DNA from 4 places in the Allobosea sp. TAB14 genome. Region 1 is predicted to be linked to each of the others. Evidence: predicted binding sites of a transcription regulator. Region 1 holds the regulator's gene; each other region holds the start of a gene.

Region 1 (3,915 bases):
GGGCGGCGCGGCCTGCATCTCGGTGCTGACCGACGCGCCCTCCTTCCAGGGCCAGCCGGAATTCCTGACGCAAGCGCGCGAGGCTTGCGGCCTGCCGGGGCTGCGCAAGGATTTCCTCTACGACCCCTATCAGGTCTTCGAGGCCCGCGCCTGGGGCGCCGATTGCATCCTGATCATCATGGCCGGTGTCGACGACGCCACCGCCCGGGTGCTCAACGACACGGCGCGCGAGCTCGGCATGGATGTCCTCGTCGAGATCCATGACGATGCCGAGCTCGACCGGGCGCTCAAGCTCGAAAGCCGTCTGCTCGGGATCAACAACCGCGACCTGCGCAGCTTCCACGTCGATCTCGCCGTGACCGAGCGGCTGGCGCCGCGCGTGCCGTCCGACCGCATCGTCATCAGCGAGAGCGGCATCTTCACCCACGCCGACATCCAGCGTCTCGGCAAGGTCGGCGTCGAGACCTTCCTCGTCGGCGAAAGCCTGATGCGACAGGCCGATGTCGCGGCCGCGACCGCGCTGCTGCTCACCGGCAAGGCGCGCGAGAACGCGGCGTGAGCCGGCTCAGCCATCTCGACGCGCAAGGCCAGGCGCATATGGTCGATGTCGGCGACAAGGCCGAGACCGGGCGCATCGCCATCGCCGAAGGCTGCGTCGTGATGGCGCCGGAAACCATCGCGATCGTGCGCGACGGCAACGCCAAGAAAGGCGACGTGCTCGGCACCGCCCGGCTCGCCGGCATCATGGCGGCCAAGCGCACCCATGAACTGATCCCGCTCTGCCACCCGCTGCTGCTGAGCAAGATCGCTGTCGAGCTCGAACTGGACGAGGCCCTGCCCGGCGTGCGCGTCCGCGCCGAGGTCAAGATGAAGGGTCAGACCGGCGTCGAGATGGAGGCGCTGACCGCCGTCTCCGTCGCCTGCCTGACCGTCTACGACATGGTCAAGGCCGTCGATCGCGCGATGCGGATCGAAGGCATCCGCCTGCTGCACAAATCCGGCGGACAATCCGGCGATTACCACGCCAAGGCGCTCTGACATGGCTCTCACCCCGGTTCCCGTCGCGCTCAAGGCCCTGCTCGACAGCGTTCCGGGGCCGACGGGCAGCGAGATGCAGCCCCTGGCGCGCTGCGCCTGGCGCGTGCTCGCGGCCGATGTGAAGGCGCTGCGCACCCAGCCGCCTTTCGCCAACTCCGCCATGGACGGCTATGCCGTCCGTGCCGCCGACATGGAAGTCGGCAAGCAACTCCGCGTGATCGGCGAATCCGCGGCCGGGCGGCGTTTCGACGGCAGCGTCCGTCCGGGCGAGGCTGTGCGGATCTTCACGACGACCTCGCGGCGCGGATCGCCGCCGCCCGTGCCGCGGAGGCCGACGTGCTGATCACCCTCGGCGGCGCCTCGGTCGGCGAGCACGACCTCGTGCAGGAGGCGCTGAAGCGGGCCGGCATGAGCCTCGGCTTCTGGAAGATCGCGATGCGGCCGGGCAAGCCGATGATGACCGGCCGGCTTGGCCGCATGGTGGTGCTCGGGCTGCCCGGCAATCCGGTCTCGTCGATCGTCTGCGGCCATCTCTTCCTGCTACCGCTGATCGAGGCGCTGCTCGGTATGGACGCCCCCGATCGCGATCGCAGCATCCCGGCGATTCTCGGAAAAGATATGCCGGCTAATGATAAACGTGAGGACTATCTCCGCTCCGATCTCGTCATGACGCCGGCCGGCTGGGTGGCGACGCCGTTCGACAGGCAGGATTCCTCGATGCTGGGCACTTTGGCGCGCGCCAAGGCCCTGACGATCCGACCGGCGCATGCAGAGCCGGCTCACAAAGGCGATATCTGCCGCATTCTGCCGCTGCGGTAGCAGTCGCTTGCGGAACACAAGGCGAACAGTTATAGTGTTCTGGCTTTGTTTCGAATCTGTATCGCGGGGCACCGGCGGGGACCATGCTGACACGCAAGCAACACGAACTCCTGCGCTTCATCCAGGAACGCTTGCGCGAAAGCGGCGTGCCCCCCTCCTTCGACGAGATGAAGGATGCGCTCGACCTGCGCTCCAAATCGGGCATCCACCGGCTGATCATGGCGCTTGAGGAGCGCGGCTTCATCCGCCGCCTGCCCAATCGGGCGCGGGCCCTCGAAGTCATCAAGATGCCGGACGGGCTCGCTGGCCCGCAGCCGCGTCGCTTCAACCCAGCCGTCGTGCAGGGCGGCCTCGGCTCGCAGCCCTCTCTCGCCAAGCCGCGCCCTGCCCCAGCCGATGACGATGCACGCTCCCCGGTCGCGATTCCCGTGATGGGCCGCATCGCCGCCGGCACGCCGATCTCGGCGATCCAGAGCCGCAGCCATACGGTTTCGCTGCCGCCCGACATGCTGGGTTCGGGCGAGCATTATGCGCTGGAGGTACGCGGCGATTCGATGGTCGAGGCCGGCATCCTCGACGGCGACACCGTCATCATCCGCAAGCAGGACACGGCAAACACCGGCGACATCATCGTCGCGCTGATCGACGAGGAAGAGGCGACGCTGAAGCGTCTGCGCCGGCGTGGCTCCTCGATCGCGCTCGAAGCGGCCAATCCGGCCTATGAGACACGCGTCCTGGGCCCCGACCGCGTCAAGATCCAGGGCCGGCTGGTCAACCTGCTGCGCCGCTACTGAGCGAACTCGGCCTCGTCCGACGCGACCTCCGGAGCAGCAGAGGCCCGTGTCGCAGCGGGGGCCGGCGCGCCGGACCGAGCTGCGGCTTCGGAAGGCTTGCGGCGGCTCCAGGGCCGGTCTGCGACGGCGTTTCCCGAGGAATGGCTGCGCCAGCCGAAGGCGGCGCGGTAGAGCGAGGTCGCGCCGTCCCGCGACAGCGCCATCCGATCGACGAGCCTGGCTTCGCAAGGCGCGCTCCAGGGAATGTTGGTGACGACGAGATCGGCGCGGCGGCAATCCTCGATGATGGCGATCCGATCCCGGGCATAGGAGATGCTGCGCCCGTCGGCGGTTCGGACGACGCAGGCATTGGCGTCGCAGGCGATGCCGGCACGCAGGGTCGCGTCGTCCGGCGCGCGGCTGTCGCCATCGGAAGCGAGCCATTGCTGCAGGACGAAGCGGCTCGGCCGGCCGGCGATGGCGAGGCGGCCGTCGCTGCCGCGCACGGCGATGCCGGAGCCGTCACGCTCGATCAGGATCTCGGGCCGCTCCGGCCTCGCGGCGAAGGCGACGCCGAGGATGAGCGGCAGCGCCGCCAGCCAGCGCAGCCCCGTGGTCCAGAGCGTGATCCATAGCAGCGAGGCGGCAAAGGAGAGCAGCACGGCCGGGCCGAAGGCCACCACCGTCACGGTCGAATGGTCGATGGTGGCGACCCAATGCGCGACTTTCAGCACGATGTCGGAAGCGAGCCCCATCAGCGCCCAGGCCGGCCAGTCCAGACCGAAGGGGTAGGCCAGCACGCCGAACACCGCCGCCGGCATCACGAAGAGCGAGACGAAGGGCAGCGCCATGGCATTGCCGAGCAGGCCGAAGGGATTGAAAGTCTGGAAATGATAGGCGCCGAAGGGCGCCGTCGCGGCCGTGGCGAGGAGCGTCGTCACCACGATGCCGAGCGAGGCCGTCCAGAGCGTGCCCAAAGGCCAGGGCAAGGCCGTCGGCGGCTTCGACCGGTCGCGCTTCTCCCAGCGCTCGGCGAAAGCGACCAGCGCCGCGACCGCACCGAAGGACATCTGGAAGCTCGGGCCGAGCAGGGCCTCGGGCTCGCGCAGCAGCACGATGATCGCGGCGAGCGCGAGATTGCGCATGCTGAGCGCCGCCCGGTCGACGAGGATCGCGCCGAGCATGACCAGCGTCATGATGAGCGAACGTTCCGTCGCGACGTCGCTGCCGGAGAAGATGCAATAGGCGGTGGCGCCGATCATCGCCGCGATCGCCGCGATCTTCT
Region 2 (3,523 bases), on a different contig from region 1:
CGATCACGATGTTGCGCGACAGCTCGGCAATTTCGGGCATGCTCTGGATCGCCTGCCGGAGGCTGGCGATGGCGCTGTAATTGGCTTGCACGCCGGCGGACGGGCGGTTCGTCTCGCGGTCGCTGGCGTGGCCCGAGTTGGTCGGACGCGCTTTGTCGTCCTGCCCGGTCGTGCCCCTCGCGGCGTCGCGGGGCACCGACGACCTGTTGCCGGCCTTGTCCAGGGCACTGCCCATCAGGACGCTGCCAGCGCCACTAGTTGAAAGACTCGCAGCCGCTGGCGCGAAGTATTCCGCCAGGCCGATCTTCTGCTCCTGCGTCGTCATGCTGATCAGCCACATCAGCAGGAAGAACGCCATCATGGCGGTCACGAAGTCCGCATAGGCGATCTTCCAGGCGCCGCCATGGTGCGCATGAGCGGCCTTCTTGACCTTCTTGATGATGATCGGCTGGACGGGCTTGGTCATCGAGTGCCTGCTGGAGATTGTGTCAGATCTAGGCGGGCAGGCCGGCGGTTGCCGCTTCCACTTCGCTGAAGGTCGGACGGACGTCGCTCATCAGAGCCTTGCGGGCGAATTCGACCGCCATCACCGGCGGCTGGCCGGCGATATGGGCGAGCAGACCCGCCTTGAGCGAAAGGTAGTATTTGGCTTCCGCCTCATAGATGCCCTTGAGCGACTGCGCCATGGGCCCGAAGAAGCCGTAGGCAACGAAGACGCCGAAGAAGGTGCCGACGAGCGCGCCGCCGATCAGATGTCCCAGCACCTCCGGCGGCTCGGTGATCGCCCCCATCGTCTTGATCACGCCGAGCACGGCGGCGACGATGCCGAGCGCCGGAGTTCCGTCGGCAAGCGACTGCATGGCCGCAACGACACGCTCCTGCTCCTGGTGGTGCGTCTCCAGTTCCTCGTCCATGAGAGCGTCCATCTCGTGGACGTTGTTGGCGCCCATCGTCAACATGCGCATGTAGTCGCAGACGAACTCGACCGCATGATGGTTCGCCGCAAAAGTCGGGAAGGCGTTGAACAGCGTCGATTCGCTCGGATTTTCAATGTGCTGCTCGACCGCGAGCATGCCCTTCTGCTTCARGAGCTTGTACAATGAATACTGCATCCCCAGCAGTTCGACGTAGCATTCCTGCTTGTACTTGGCGCCCTTCATGAGCGAGCCGAGCATGGCGGGCACGGCCTTGAGCACCGGCGCGGGGTTGCCGATGACGAAGGCACCGATCGCTGCACCGAGGATGATGACAAACTCGAAGGGCTGCCAGAGGACCTCGAGGTGGCCGCCCATCGCCGCGTAGCTACCGAAGACGCAGACGAAGACGATGATTGTGCCGACGATCAGCCGCATGGTTTGCCACCCTCGCGCCGCAGCAGGTACAGCCCGCGCGAAGCCACTCACTGGTCCGAGGAAATGCCCGATCAAGGTTAAGGGCGAGTTTATGGCCAGTGGCCCGCAGGRTTGTAAGCGTCGTCCTCCGGCCACCGCTTCGAGGCTTGGGCGGCAGGAGCGAGAAGCGACCGGATCCGGGCGATCTCCCAATGTCCGGTTGCCCGCGGATCGCCCATTTGTCCCCTTGGTCAGAACGGGCTCATGACATCTCCTGTCACCATACCCCCGACGGGAACAAAAAAAGAACTTGCCGACAGGAACAAAGCGTGACCATTCTCCTGTCAAGACGCATTGAGATGTCTCTGCAGCCCTGCCATAAGGAGCCCGAACCGTGAATCAGGCAAATCTCAAGCTCGTGGAAGGCTCCTCGATGGACAAGGCCAAGGCGCTCGATGCGGCGCTCTCCCAGATCGAACGCGCCTTCGGCAAGGGCTCGATCATGAGGCTCGGCAAGAACTCGCCTTCGATCGAGATCGAGACGATCTCCACGGGTTCGCTCGGACTCGACATCGCGCTCGGCGTCGGCGGCTTGCCCAGGGGGCGCGTCATCGAGATCTACGGGCCGGAATCCTCGGGCAAGACCACGCTGGCGCTGCATACCATCGCCGAAGCCCAGAAGAAGGGCGGCGTCTGCGCCTTCGTCGATGCCGAGCATGCGCTCGACCCGGTCTATGCCCGCAAGCTCGGCGTCAATCTCGACGACCTGCTGATCTCCCAGCCCGACACCGGCGAGCAGGCGCTCGAGATCACCGATACCCTCGTGCGCTCCGGTGCCATCGACGTGCTCGTGGTCGACTCGGTCGCCGCGCTCACGCCCCGCGCCGAGATCGAGGGCGAGATGGGCGATGTCCAGCCCGGCCTGCAGGCCCGCCTGATGAGCCAGGCGCTGCGCAAGCTCACCGCGTCGATCTCGCGCTCGAACTGCATGGTGATCTTCATCAATCAGATCCGCATGAAGATCGGCGTGATGTACGGTAGCCCGGAGACCACCACCGGCGGCAACGCGCTCAAATTCTATGCCTCGGTGCGCCTCGACATCCGCCGCGTCTCGACGCTGAAGGAGCGCGACGAGGCGACCGGCAATCAGGTCCGCGTCAAGGTCGTCAAGAACAAGGTCGCGCCGCCCTTCAAGCAGGTCGAGTTCGACATCATGTTCGGCGAGGGCATCTCGAAGGTCGGCGAACTGATCGACCTCGGCGTCAAGGCCGGCATGGTCGAGAAGTCGGGCGCCTGGTTCTCCTTCGACAGCCAGCGCCTCGGCCAGGGCCGCGAGAACGCCAAGACCTTCCTGAAGGGAAATCCGGACATGGCCGCCAAGATCGAGGCCACGATCCGCCAGAATTCCGGGCTCGTCGCCGAGCGCATTCTCGATCAGGCGGACCCGACCGCGGACGATCTTGACGAAGGCGAAGCCTGAGACAACCAATGCCGTCATGCTCGGGCTTGACCCGAGCATCTCAGGCCGAATGGGGCGACCTATCCTGAGAGAGCTTCTCGAGTCTGGGCTTCGCTCCGCCCGAGAATGACGTTCCATCAAGCGGGCGGCCTTCGGGCCGCCCGTTTTCGTTTGCCGATAAGACCTTGCGCGCGGTGCGCTGCAACGAGCTTTCTGGACAGGCGCGAGCGGCCTGACTAGAACCGGTCGTTCCCGCCGGGCGCCAGCCCGGCCCTGCCCGTGTTGAAAAGCGCAAGAACCGATGAGCGGCGTCAACGATATCCGGTCGACCTTCCTCGACTACTTCAAGTCTCAGGGCCACGAGGTCGTGCCGTCGAGCCCGCTCGTGCCGCGCAACGACCCGACGCTGATGTTCYCCAATTCGGGCATGGTGCAGTTCAAGAACGTCTTCACCGGCCAGGAGAAGCGTCCTTATTCCCGCGCCACCACGGCGCAGAAATGCGTGCGCGCCGGCGGCAAGCACAACGACCTCGACAATGTCGGCTACACCGCCCGCCACCACACCTTCTTCGAGATGCTGGGGAACTTCTCCTTCGGCGACTATTTCAAGGAACAGGCGATCACCCACGCCTGGACGCTGGTCACGCGCGAGTTCGAGCTGCCCAAGGACAAGCTCCTCGTCACCGTCTATTCCGAGGACGACGAGGCGCATGCCCTCTGGAAGAAGATCGCC
Region 3 (4,916 bases), on a different contig from region 1:
GCCCGGCGCCGACCATCTTCAGGCTGCCGACGATGGAGCGGATCTGATGATGCAGGAAGGAGCGGGCATGGGCGTAGACCACGATCTCGCTGCCCTCGCGCCGGACGTCGAGCCGGTCCAGCGTCCGGATCGGGCTGTTGGCCTGGCATTCGGCGGCGCGGAAGGTGGTGAAGTCGTGCTTGCCGAGCAGGGCCTTGGCAGCGCGGTCCATCGCCTCGTGGTCGAGCTTCACCGGGACGTGCCAGACCCGGCCACGGTCGAGCGCCGGCGGCGCCCGCCGATCGAGCATGCGATAGATGTAGTAGCGGCGCTTCGCCGAGATGCGGGCATCGAAATCATCCGGCACGATCTCGGCGCTGAGCACGCTGACCGGCACCCGCGCCTTCAGCCGGGCGTTGGTGGCGTCGCGCACGACATCGGTGCGCCAGTCCTTGTCGAGATCGACATGGGCGACCTGATGGGTGGCGTGGACGCCGGCATCGGTGCGCCCGGCGCAATGCAGGCGCACGGCATGGCCGCAAAAAGCCTCCACCGCCTCCTCGACGCTCTGCTGCACGGACGGGTCGCTCGCCTGGCGCTGCCAGCCCGAGAACGGCGTGCCGTCATATTCGATGACGAGCTTGTAGCGCGGCATCAGAGCCGGTTACCCAACCGGAGGTCCGCGTCAGCGAACAGTGCGAAGCGGTTTTCGGACAATGGCCTGCTCATTTAAAGCTTGTCGCCGGCCCCGAGCCGGGCGCCGCGCAGGAATTCCGCCCCGCTCATCGGCGCCTTGCCGGCGCGCTGGACCTGAAGGAGCTTCACCGCCCCTTCCGCGCAGGCGACCGTGCCCTCGTCGTCGAGCAGCGTGCCGGGCTCGGCCGCGCCGCCGGCGAGCGCCGAGCGGAGCACCTTGAGACGCTCCGGCCCCTTGCCGAGATCGATCTCGGCAAAGGCGCCCGGAAAGGGCGACAGGCCGCGCACGAGGTCGTGCACCTGCCGGGCCGGCCGGCTCCAGCTCAGCCTCGCCTCGGCATTGGCGATCTTGGCGGCGTAGGTCACGCCCTCCTCCGGCTGCGGCGTGAACTGCAGCCCGCCGCGCCCGAGCGCCGCGAGCGCCCGCACCATCAAGTCGGCGCCGAGGCGGCTGAGCCCATCGTGCAATTCGCCGGCCGTCATGTCGGGGCCGATGGCGAGCGTCTCGACCATGCCGACCGGGCCGGTGTCGAGCCCGGCCTCCATCTTCATCACGCAGACGCCGCTCTCGGCATCGCCGGCCATGATGGCGCGCTGGATCGGCGCGGCGCCGCGCCAGCGCGGCAGCAGCGAGGCATGGAGGTTGAGGCAACCCAGTTCCGGCAGATCGAGGATCGCCTGGGGCAGGATCATGCCATAGGCGACGACGACCGCGACATCGGCTTCATGCGAGGCGATCAGCTCGGCCTGCTCGGCCGTTTTCAGGGTCACGGGCGTGAAGACCGGAATGCCGAAGCGCTCCGCTGCCCTGTGCACCGGCGAGGGCCGCAGCTCCAGCCCACGACCGGCCTGGGCCGGAGCACGGGTGTAGCAGGAGACGACCTCATGCCCCTGCCCGACGATCTCGGTCAGGACCGGCACGGCGAAATCGGGCGTGCCCATGAAGATGACGCGCAAGCTCATACGCTCGACCTTACCTTAAAATCTTCCCCGTCATTCCGGGCATAGCCCCCGGGTCCGATCTTCGATCGGCCCAAGGATAAACTCCGCGGAGAGCCGGAATCCATGCCGGCGCGCCGGAGTCCTTCGATGGATTCCGGATCGGCGCCGCTTCGCGGCTCGTCCGGAATGACGCAGCAGTGATTATGCCGCTGAGCGCTTGGCGGCTTTGGCGAATTTCTTGGTCACACGCTCGCGCTTCAGCCGCGAGAGATGATCGATGAAGAGCACACCGTTGAGATGATCGATCTCGTGCTGCAGGCAGGTGGCGAGAAGGCCATCCGCCGCGATCTCGTGAGTCTTGCCGTCGAGATCCATGTAGCGAACCTTGACCTCGGCCGGGCGCTCGACCTCCTCGTAATATTCGGGGATCGAAAGGCAGCCCTCTTCATACACATTGGTCTCTTCCGAGAACCAGGTGACCTCCGGGTTGATGAAGACCTGCGGCTTCCTCGGTTCCGGCTCCTCGCCCTCCTTCGCCTCCGGCTTCGACAGATCCATCGTCACGACGCGCAACGGCACGCCGATCTGGATCGCGGCGAGACCGATGCCCGGCGCGTCGTACATGGTCTCGAACATGTCCGCGACCAGCGCCTTGATTTCCGGCGTGACGGCCTCGACCGGCTTCGAGGCAAGGCGAAGCTGGGCGTCGGGCAGGATGACGAGCGGACGAATGGGCATGTGGTTCCGAGAGAAAAGGGCTGTTGAGCCCGGGACATAAGCAYTTGTKGGCGGGYGGTCAAACCGTTCCGCTTTCGTTCGCCATCCCGAGCCGAATCGGCTAGGCTTCGCGCATGAACGCGATCGCCTTCACCTTGCTGGAACGCCCCGTGACCTGGGCGGAGGCCGCACTCGGCTTCGGCGGGTTGAGTCTCGCATTGCTGCTGATGACGGCTTTGGCGGCCTGGCGCGGCGGCAGAAGCCGCGCGATCGAGGCTGCGATGGCCGCCGAACGCGCCCGCGAGATGGACGACAAGGTCGCSGAGATGAACCGSMWGCARGCCGAGMTSRCSGGCCGGATGCAGWCGATGGCCGAGATYCTCTCGACCCGGCAGGGCGATCTCGCAAGGCTGATGGCCGAGCGGATGGACGGCCTCGGCCAAAAGGTCGGCCAGGGACTCGAGCAGAGCGTCCGCCAGACCACCGAAAGCCTCGGCAAGCTGCAGGAGCGGCTGGCGGTGATCGACAGCGCCCAGAAGAACCTGACCGACCTCACCTCGGAAGTGGTGACGCTGAAGGACGTGCTCTCCAACAAGCAGGCGCGCGGCGCCTATGGCCAGGGCCGGATGGAAGCGATCATCCGCGACGGTCTGCCCGCCGCCTTCTTCGCCTTCCAGCCGCAGCTCTCGAACGGACGCCGGCCCGACTGCCTCGTCACGCTGCCGGGCGACGGGCGCGGCCTCGTGATCGATGCCAAGTTCCCGCTGGAGAGCTTCACGATGCTGCGCGAGGCGCGCGGCGAGGAGGCGAAGAAGATCGCGGGCCAGCGCGTCCGCAGCGATGTCGGCGTGCATGTGAAGGACATCGCCGAGCGCTATTTCCTGCCCGGCGAGACGCAGGATATCGCGCTGCTCTTCGTGCCGTCGGAATCGATCTATGCCGATCTGCACGAATATTTCGACGATGTCGTGCAGCGGGCGCACCGGGCCCGCGTGATGATCGTCTCGCCCTCGCTGCTGGCGCTGGCGATCCAGCTCATGCAGTCGCTGGTGCGCGATGCGCGGATGCGCGAGGAGGCGCAGGTCATCCAGACCGAGGTCGGCAAGCTGCTCGACGATGTCAGGCGCCTTGGCGAGCGCGTCGACAAGCTCGACACGCATTTCCGGCAGGCGCAGGAGGATGTCGGCCAGATCAAGACCTCTGCCGGCAAGGTCACCAGCCGCGCCGAGAGGATCGGCGCGCTCGATTTCGACGACGAGAAGAGCGAGCCGAAGCTGCCCTTCGCCAAGGGGCTCGAACTGAAGCGGGCCGCGGAGTAGCGCGCTCCCTGCCAGGCAGGGCGGATCCGGCCGACGACGCTAAAGGACCCCAAAGTCAACGCGCCGCCTGCCCCGGATGTCGGCGAGGGCGAGCCAGGGGGACCGCCCACACAACCTGAACGCTCATCCCCAACGTGAATACGCGTATTTGCAAGTAAACGTCGTCACTTTTCCGAAGGGGACATTAGAACAGCCTTAAACTTTATCTGAAAGATCTGGGGCACCGAGAACTCTCAATACAGTCGAGCGCCATGACGCGACCGGGGTATCGCCGATCCATGCCTGGACCATAGGCATCTTTGCGGACCTTCCATCATCGGCACTCCATTGAATGAGCGACGTCTTCCCAGAAGGTCCGTCATGACAATGAGCATCAAGACAAAGCTGGCGGCCGCGCTGGTCGCCCTGGCCCTGTGCGTCCTCGCCATCGGCGCCTGCGGCTATCTGGCCTTGCGATCCGTGACGGAGCGTGTCGACAACGTCGTCCAGAACAATGTCATCCCGATGGAACAGTTGCGTTCCGTCAGCGATATGTATGCCGTCAACGTCGTCGACACGATCTGGAAGGCGCAGAGCAACCAGGTCACCTGGACCAATGCGCTCAAGAGCGTCCAGGACGCGGTCGGGACCATCGACAAGAGCTGGAAGGCCTATCTGCCCAGCATCACCGAGTCCGATGAGAGGCAGCTTGCGGATCAGGCAGCGGCGCTGATGAAGACCGGCGATGTCGCCATCGCCAAGGTCATCGCCATCCTGAAGGATCGTGACGACAGCGCTCTTCGCCTGTTCTCCTCGGACGAACTCTACAAGGCGATGGACCCGATCACGAAAAAGCTCGGCGAGTTGGCCGCGTTGCAGCTCAAGCAGGCGCGCGAGCAGGGAGCACAGGCCCAGTCGACGGCCCATGCCGCGGCCTATCTGCTGCTCGCCGTTGCCGGCGGCGCCCTGCTCCTGGGAGCATTTGCGCTCGCCTTCGTGATCAGCGGCGTCGTGCGGCCGCTCGGCGGCATGACCGCCGCGATGAAACGCCTGGCGGATGGCGAGCAGGACGTCACCGTGCCGAGCGTCGGCCGGCGCGACGAGATCGGCGAGATGGCCGGCGCCCTGCAGATCTTCCAGGAGAACGCGGCAAGGGTCCGTGCCCTGGAAGAACAGGAGCGTGCCGCCGCCGCCGCGCGGCTGGCGCGGGCGCAGTCGATGGAGGCGGTGGTGTCGGATGTCGGCGAGGTGGTCGCGGCGGCGGCGGCCGGCGATTTCTCGGCC
Region 4 (7,563 bases), on a different contig from region 1:
GAGCATGGCGGAGCGCATGCCGGAGCAGGATCGGCCGGCCGAGCTCTTCCAGCTCCTGAACGGGTTCGACCGCGCCGCTGCGCTCACGCCCGGCCAGCGCTACAAGGTCATCGGCGAGTAGCGGGCGCCTTCACCCGTCATTGCGAGCGCGACGAAGCAAGGCTCGGCAAACAAAAAACCCGGCGGTCGCCCGCCGGGTTCGCATTCTAGGATCCGACAGGAACGGCTCAGGCCGCTTCTTCCTGCAGATCGTCGTTGTCGCCTTCGAGCTCGGCATCCGCCTCGACGGCCTCGCCCTTGCCGACCCGGCGCGGCGACTTGGCGAGCTGGCCCTCGATCTTCTTGAGCGCCTCGATCTCGGTGACGTCGTCGACGACCGCGATCTCGCGAACCATGCGGTCGAGGGCGGCTTCATAGAGCTGGCGCTCGGAATAGGACTGCTCGGGCTGGGCCTCGGAGCGATAGAGATCGCGCACCACCTCGGCGATGGCGACGAGATCGCCCGAATTGATCTTCGCCTCGTATTCCTGCGCGCGGCGCGACCACATGGTGCGCTTGACGCGGGCGCGGCCGGTGAGCGTGGTCAGCGCCTTGGTGACGGCTTCGGCATCGGCGAGCTTGCGCAGCCCGACGCTGATGGCTTTGGCGGTGGGAACGCGCAGGGTCATCTTGTCCTTGGCAAAGCTCACCACGAACAGCTCGAGCTTGAAGCCGGCGACTTCCTGCTCTTCGATCGCCGTGATCTGTCCGACGCCATGGGACGGATAGACGACGTATTCGCCCGTCTTGAAACCCTGGCGCACAGCAGCTTTCTTCACCGTAGACATGCCGTTACGACTCCTGACCGGCCCGCCGTGGCGGGCGCGCGATGATCCGTCCCCGTCCGGATGGCCGGGGACATTCCGCCTGACGCGACGCGGTGATGCGGCGCTTCACGCTCCCTCAGTCGATTGGTTCATCTCGCCCACAGAAGCGAACAACGGATTGTTCCGGCGAAAAGCCGCCGGCCCTTCATGTTGCACGCGATCTTTGGGAACGCCCCGTTTGTGAAAACCTCGCAGGGGGCATGCGGAACGAATTCGACTGAGTTTGTGTGTAGCACAAAAAACACGCCGAATCAAAGGTAAACGCGGGCAGCCATCCGCCGCCATGCGCGCGGCACGGTCATGGTTAACGCAGAACGGACCGTCCGAAGCGGCGAAAATCAGTCGCCTTCGCCCGGTTCGGGCGAGAACATCTCGAGCTTGCCGGCGACCCCGTCGAACGCCTTCGCGTCGGCCGGGGCGTCCTTCTTCTGCGTGATGTTCGGCCAGCTCGCAGCATATTTGGTGTTGAGCTGCAGCCAGCTTTCGAGGCCGGGCTCGGTGTCGGGCTTGATCGCTTCGGCCGGGCATTCCGGTTCGCAGACGCCGCAATCGATGCATTCGTCGGGGTGGATGACGAGCATGTTCTCGCCTTCATAGAAGCAGTCGACCGGGCAAACCTCGACGCAATCCATGTACTTGCACTTGATGCAGTTCTCGGTGACCACATAGGTCATGGGCCGGCCCTTCCAACACTTCTAAACAACCTCATAAACCCCCGACAGGCGCAGGTTTCAAGATTGTTTTCGCCGGGCTCGGCAGAAGACTTTGCCCTTCCGGCATCCACTGGGAGAAATTCGTTCGCCGCATGGCCGCATATCAGCCCTGCAGGCGATAGCGGCCGGATTTAGTCGCCTCCCTCGCCCTCCGCAAGAGAGGGATCGTCGCCGCCTTCGTCGAGGCGCTCATAGAGGAGCCTCGCCGTCTCGAACGGGCCCCGGCGCTCGGCGAAGGCCAGGATCCGCACGACGACGGTGGCGTGCGGCAGGGCGAGCGTCAGCACGTCCCCCAGCTTGAGCCCCTGTGCGGGGTTCTCGGCTCGCCGCCCCGCAATGCGGACATGGCCGTCTTCCACCAGACGCACGGCCGCCGGCCGCGTTCGCGCGAAGCGCGCGAAGCAGAGCCATTTGTCGAGGCGTTGACGATGCTCCCGCAACGGCTACGCCTCCCCGGGTCCTAGGTCTTGCTGCCTTCGAGCTGCGCCTTGAGCGCGGCCAGCTTGGCGAAGGGCGAATCGGGATCGGGCTCGCGATTGGCCGGGCGCGGGCGCTGCGGCTGCTGGAAGCGCTCTCCCCCACGCTCCTCGCGGCGCGGGCCGCCGGGGCGACCGTCGCGCTTGAAGTCGGGGCGCGGGCCGCGACCGCCCTCGGGGTGACCCTGCCGCGGCTGATCCTCGCGACGCGGACGCTCATCGGAGCGCGGACGCTCGTCACGGCGGGGGCGCTGATCCTGGTTCGGACGTTCCTGGCGCTGAGCGGCACCCTCGCCCGCTGCCGCGGCAGCCGGACGATTCTCGGGCCGCCCGTCGCGACGCGGGCCGCCGGGGCGCCCCTCGCGCTGCGGACGGTCACCGCCACGGCGCTCGCCCTCGCGGCGCGGGCCGTCCTGCCGGCCGCGCTGAGCATGCTCGGGCCGGCGCCCACCCTGGTGGCGATGCGGCCGCCAGATCTCGATGAGCTCGGGCTCGGCCGGCGCAGCTTCGGCAGCGATTTCGGCCTCCGCGGCTGCATCCGCAACCTCAGCCGACGGCGCAGCCGGCAAGGCCGAGAGCGCATCGGCCGGCACAGGCTCGCGCACCGCGTCGAGCTCGGTTTCGGTGAGGATCGGCGTATCCGCCGTCTCGACGGCAGGCGCTTCGGTGACAGGCGTCTCGCCTTCCGCCAGCGCGCCCTCGTTCAGGGCCTCGGCCGGCTCGACGACGGCAGCGGCTTCCTCGGAAGCGTCCGCCGACACCGCGCCATCGGCCGGCACGGCCTCGTCGGCAGCGGCCGCGACCGGCGTCTCGCCGACAGCGTCTTCGGCCGTCTCGTCGCTCGCCTTCGCCTCGACCGGCTTGGCCGGCTCGGTGGCGGCCGGCGGCGGCGCCAGCGGCACGGTGATCGCCGGGCCCGGACGCTTCACCGAGACATAGCCGAGCGAGCGCAGGATCGAGGCGAAATCCTCGCCGGCGCAGCCGACGAGCGAGGTCATCGCGCCGGTGACGACGAAGCCGTCCTGATCGGCGCTGCCGGCCGGCGGCGTGCCCTGCGTGGCGCCGGGACGATAGGCGATCGCCGGGCGGATCAGGTCCGCGAGACGTTCCAGAATGTCGACGCGCACCGCCCGCTCGCCGCAGACGCGATAGCCAGCCGCCCGGTAGAGCCCCTTCGGCACGACCTTGTCGACCGGGAAGGAGGTGCGGCCGGACGCCGCGAGATGGGCGATGTCGTCGAGCCCCGCCGTCTCCGGCCCACCATGCTTCAGCGCCCAGAGCTGGGCGGCGAGCGCGCGCGGCGCCGGCTTCAGCAGGGCGGGCATGTAGATGTGGAAGGCCCCGAAGCGGATGCCGAGCTGGCGCAGCGCCGCCCGGCCCTCCTGATCGAGCGCCTTCATCTCCTCGCCGACCTTCGAACGCTCGAGCACGCCGAGCGCCTCGGCCGTCTGATAGGCGATGCCGCGAGCGATGCCGGCGACGTTCTCGGCCGCCTCCAGGATCTGGATCGCGCCGAGCAGGCGGGTGACGTGATTCTTCAGCCAGAGCGTGAGGCGCGCCTCGACCTGCTCGCGCGCAGCCCCGTTGAGATGCTCCTCGACCAGCAGGCGAAGCCGCGGCTCCAGCACCTTCTCGCCGGCGACGAGGCGCGCCACAGGCTCGCCGGTCCAGCGCACGAGCCCGTCATGCGAGAGCAGGAAGGCGTCGTCGCCCGCCAGCACGACGCGCGCGGCCCGGGCCTCGATCTCGGAACCGAGCGCCTTCATGGCCGCGAGGTTCAGAGCCTTAACCTCCGACCCGCCCGCCTTCGGGTCCGCCGTGAAGCGGRAGCCCTGCAGCATTCCCACATGCTGGCCCTCGACGAGCACGTCGCCCGTCGCAGTGACCTCAGCCTCCAACATCGCATTCTCCCGCAAGCGGCGCATCAGGACACTGGTGCGCCGATCGACAAATCGGTGGGCCAGACGCTCATGCAGAGCATCCGACAGCTTGTCCTCTACAAGACGCGCCATGCCCTGCCAATGCTCAGGATCAGGTAACCAGTCGGGCCGGTTGGCGACATAGGTCCAGGTCCGGACCTGCGCGATGCGGGCGGAGAGCGTGTCGATCTCGCCATCGGTGCGGTCGAGCGAGCCGAGTTGCGCCGCATACCAGTCGGCATCGAGCCGGCCATGGCGCATCAGCCTGAGATACAGCGTCGTCGCCAGATCGGCATGCTGCATGGGCGAGATCTTGCGGTAATCGGGCAGGCCGCAGACCTCCCAGAGCCGCTCCACCGCAGCCCGGCCATGCGCCAGCGGCGCGATGTCGGGGTCCCTGGCCAGGATTTCCAGCGTCGTCATGTCCTCGGCGATCAGCGCCCGCGTCAGCCCCTGCTCGGAAGGCTGGATGTTCAGCGTGTCCAGGAGGCCGCCGACCGAGCGCAGGTCGAGATCGGAATTGCGCCACTGCATCTGGCGGATCGGCTCGAAGCGGTGATTCTCGATCGCATCCACCAGCTCAGCGTCGAAGGGCGGGCAGCGCCCGCTTGTGCCGAAGGTGCCGTCGCGCAGATGCCGCCCGGCCCGGCCGGCGATCTGGCCGAACTCGGCCGGGTTGAGCTTGCGGAAATGATGGCCGTCGAATTTCTTGTCCGCCGCGAAGGCGATGTGATTGACGTCGAGATTGAGCCCCATGCCGATCGCGTCGGTGGCGACGAGATAATCGACATCGCCGGACTGGTAGATCTCGACCTGGGCATTGCGCGTGCGCGGTGACAACGCCCCCAGCACGACCGCCGCCCCACCCTTCTGCCGGCGGATCAATTCGGCGATGGCGTAGACCTCCTCCACCGAGAAGGCGACGATCGCCGAGCGCGGCGGCAGACGGGTGATCTTGCGGTCGCCGGCGAAGGTGAGCTGCGACAGGCGTGGGCGCGTGACGACATTGACACCCGGCATGAGCTGCTCGATCAGCGGGCGCATCGTGCCGGCACCGATCAGCATCGTCTCGGCCCGGCCGCGCCGGTTCAAGAGCCTGTCGGTGAAGACATGGCCGCGGTCGAGATCGGCGGCGAGCTGGATCTCATCGATCGCGACGAAATCGACGGCGAGGTCGCGCGGCATCGCCTCGACGGTGCAGACCCAGAAGCGCGGCCGCTCCGGCTTGATCTTCTCCTCGCCGGTGACGAGGGCGACGGCCTCCGGCCCGACCTTGTCGACGACCCGTTGATAGACCTCGCGCGCCAGCAGGCGCAGCGGCAGGCCGATCATCCCGGTGGGATGGGCGACCATGCGCTCGATGGCGAGATGGGTCTTGCCGGTATTGGTGGGTCCGAGCACCGCGGTGACGCTGTTGGCGCGGGCGGCGGGAGGCAACGAACGAAAGAGCTGCAAGGCGAAGGGCCGATCATCTCGTCCATCCGGGCGACACCGGCTCGATGCGAGCCTCAGCCGTCCGGGCGGGTGCGTGAACTGAAATCAGGAACGGGTCTTGTCGGAACGACTCAGGCAGGAAGAACTCCGGCAAGAACGACTCCGGAACGAAGCGAGCCCGAATCGCTGACTCCCGGAGAATCGGGGTTTGTTCCCCTCGCCGGGCCGGAAGCCCGCCGACAAACGCAATACCGGCATCGCCCGCCCTCTTGCCAACCCGAAAACTGGACGGCGAGGCCGTCCGGCGCAGTTCCTATTTAAGACTTTCCGGCGCGGAAACGAGAGGCAATCGACATCGAGCCCCACCCGATGAAAACGCACGGTCATCCCGGACAAGCGGCAAAGTCGCGCCGATCCGGGATGACGGCCGCTGTTCCGGCCGGCTGAAGCTTCACATCGCCAGACCGCCTCAATGGCGGGCGTGATCGCATTGGCYGTGATCGGCCAGCGCCTCGATGATGGCGCAATCGCAGGCGGCGACGCCGCCCGAGCAAGTGGTGGCGATCCGCTCCAGCTCCTTTTCCAGCGAGCGCAGCCTGGCGATCTTGTCGCGCACCTCTTCGAGATGACCGGCGGAGATCGCATGCGCCTCGTCGCAGGCCATGCCGGGCGTGTCGGAAAGCCTGAGCAGCGTGCGGATATTGTCCACCGCGAAGCCGAGATCGCGCGCATGCTTGATGAAGGCGAGCCGCTCGGCATGACGCCGGCCATAACGGCGCTGGTTGCCCTCGGAACGCTCCGGCGGCGGCAAAAGCCCGACCTGCTCGTAATAGCGGATGGTCTCGACCTTGACGCCGGTGCGCTCTGCCAGCGCGCCGATCGGCATCACGCGTTCGAGCCGTGCCGTCGCAACCATCGCAACCTCCAAAGCTGTAGTTTCTGGAGCTTTAGATAGATGGCCGCGCGCCGCTGGCAAGGGCATCCCGGCCCCGGAACGACGTCGCGGCTCAGGCGACGCCCATCGCCAACAGGTCGTGGACATGGACGAGCCCGACCGGCCGCTCCTGTTCGTCCACGACGATCAGCGCGGTGATCCGGCTGCGATTGACCAGCTCCAACGCTTCGACGGCGAGCGCATCCGGGCCGATGCGACGGGGATTCAGCGTCATGATATCGCGCGCCCTGAGCGCGGCACCGCCTGCCATCGTCGCCTTGCGGCGCAGGTCGCCATCGGTGACGACCCCGGCGAGCCTGCCGTCGAGATCCATCACGACCGCGCAGCCGAAACTCTTCTCCGAGATCATGGCGATCACATCGGGCAGCGCGGTGTCCAGCCCGATCAGCGGCAGTTCCGCGCCGCGATGCATGATGCTCTCGACCGTCTTGAGCTGCGCGCCGAGCTTGCCGCCGGGGTGGTAGACGAAGAAATCCTGCCGCGAGAAGCCGCGCGCCTCCAGCAGCGCCACCGCCAGCGCATCGCCGAGTGCGATCTGCATGGTGGTCGAGGTGGTCGGCGCGAGCCCGTTGGGGCAGGCCTCCGTCGCCTTGGGCAGGATCAGCGCGACATCCGCCTCCTTGCCGAGCGTGCTCTCGGGATTCGCGGTGAAGGCGATCAGCCCGACGCGGAAGCGGCGGGTATAGCCGACGAGCGCGGCAAGCTCCGCCGTCTCGCCCGACCAGGACAGCGCGATCACCACATCCTCCGGCCTGACCATGCCGAGATCGCCATGGCTCGCCTCGGCCGGGTGGACGAAATGGGCGGGCGTGCCGGTCGAGGCCAGGGTCGCGGCGAGCTTGCGCCCGACATGGCCGGACTTGCCCATGCCGGAGACGATCACGCGGCCGCTCGCGGCCAGGATCATCGCGACGGCCTCGGTGAAGGGCTGCCCGAGCCCGTCGGCGAGGGCGGCATGGAGCGTGTCGAGCCCAGCCCGTTCCGTGGCGATGGTGCGGAGCGCCGAGGCGCGGATGTTTTCGGTCATGGCGCGCGCTCTAGCACGGGGCGATGCGGGATTTCCACCGCCGCGGCGATCGCGGCCGGCGCGTTGACGGCTCCTTAACCCTGTTCGTTCTAACTGCGTTAACCATGCGCCCTCTGCCGGGCGCGCCAGCCATTGCTGTCACCTGTTGCTGCCCTGGAGCCCCGCGAAGCCCG

Evidence for each region. Region 1 encodes LexA, which represses DNA repair genes until DNA is damaged. Its sites were predicted from a motif close to TGTTCNNNNTGTGTTCNG; they were not measured.
Region 2: a site for LexA is predicted at 1,625-1,642, ahead of recA (recombinase RecA). Genes of this name have one in related genera too.
Region 3: a site for LexA is predicted at 2,420-2,437, ahead of AB4Y99_RS12980 (DNA recombination protein RmuC). Genes of this name have one in related genera too.
Region 4: a site for LexA is predicted at 5,561-5,578, ahead of AB4Y99_RS18100 (helicase-related protein). Genes of this name have one in related genera too.

What each region holds. Positions count from the first base shown of each region.
Region 1 is NZ_JBFRDQ010000303.1:79-3,993, forward strand. Features, by position in the region: partial or broken gene trpC (indole-3-glycerol phosphate synthase TrpC) at 1-559, shown strand, start outside; gene moaC (cyclic pyranopterin monophosphate synthase MoaC) at 556-1,038, shown strand; partial or broken gene AB4Y99_RS26735 (molybdopterin molybdotransferase MoeA) at 1,040-1,857, shown strand; gene lexA (transcriptional repressor LexA) at 1,941-2,651, shown strand; partial or broken gene AB4Y99_RS26745 (ComEC/Rec2 family competence protein) at 2,645-3,915, opposite strand, start outside.
Region 2 is NZ_JBFRDQ010000086.1:9,018-12,540, forward strand. Features, by position in the region: gene AB4Y99_RS14640 (flagellar motor protein MotB) at 1-466, opposite strand, end outside; gene motA (flagellar motor stator protein MotA) at 495-1,352, opposite strand; gene recA (recombinase RecA) at 1,765-2,811, shown strand; gene alaS (alanine--tRNA ligase) at 3,092-3,523, shown strand, end outside.
Region 3 is NZ_JBFRDQ010000073.1:71-4,986, reverse strand. Features, by position in the region: gene truA (tRNA pseudouridine(38-40) synthase TruA) at 1-634, opposite strand, end outside; gene fmt (methionyl-tRNA formyltransferase) at 709-1,638, opposite strand; gene def (peptide deformylase) at 1,819-2,355, opposite strand; gene AB4Y99_RS12980 (DNA recombination protein RmuC) at 2,469-3,653, shown strand; partial or broken gene AB4Y99_RS12975 (MCP four helix bundle domain-containing protein) at 4,014-4,916, shown strand, end outside.
Region 4 is NZ_JBFRDQ010000120.1:8,990-16,552, reverse strand. Features, by position in the region: gene AB4Y99_RS18120 (M48 family metalloprotease) at 1-121, shown strand, start outside; gene AB4Y99_RS18115 (CarD family transcriptional regulator) at 228-827, opposite strand; gene fdxA (ferredoxin FdxA) at 1,205-1,540, opposite strand; gene AB4Y99_RS18105 (RNA-binding S4 domain-containing protein) at 1,711-2,019, opposite strand; gene AB4Y99_RS18100 (helicase-related protein) at 2,040-5,429, opposite strand; gene AB4Y99_RS18095 (MerR family transcriptional regulator) at 5,878-6,324, opposite strand; gene AB4Y99_RS18090 (KpsF/GutQ family sugar-phosphate isomerase) at 6,416-7,390, opposite strand; gene AB4Y99_RS18085 (outer membrane beta-barrel protein) at 7,563-7,563, shown strand, end outside.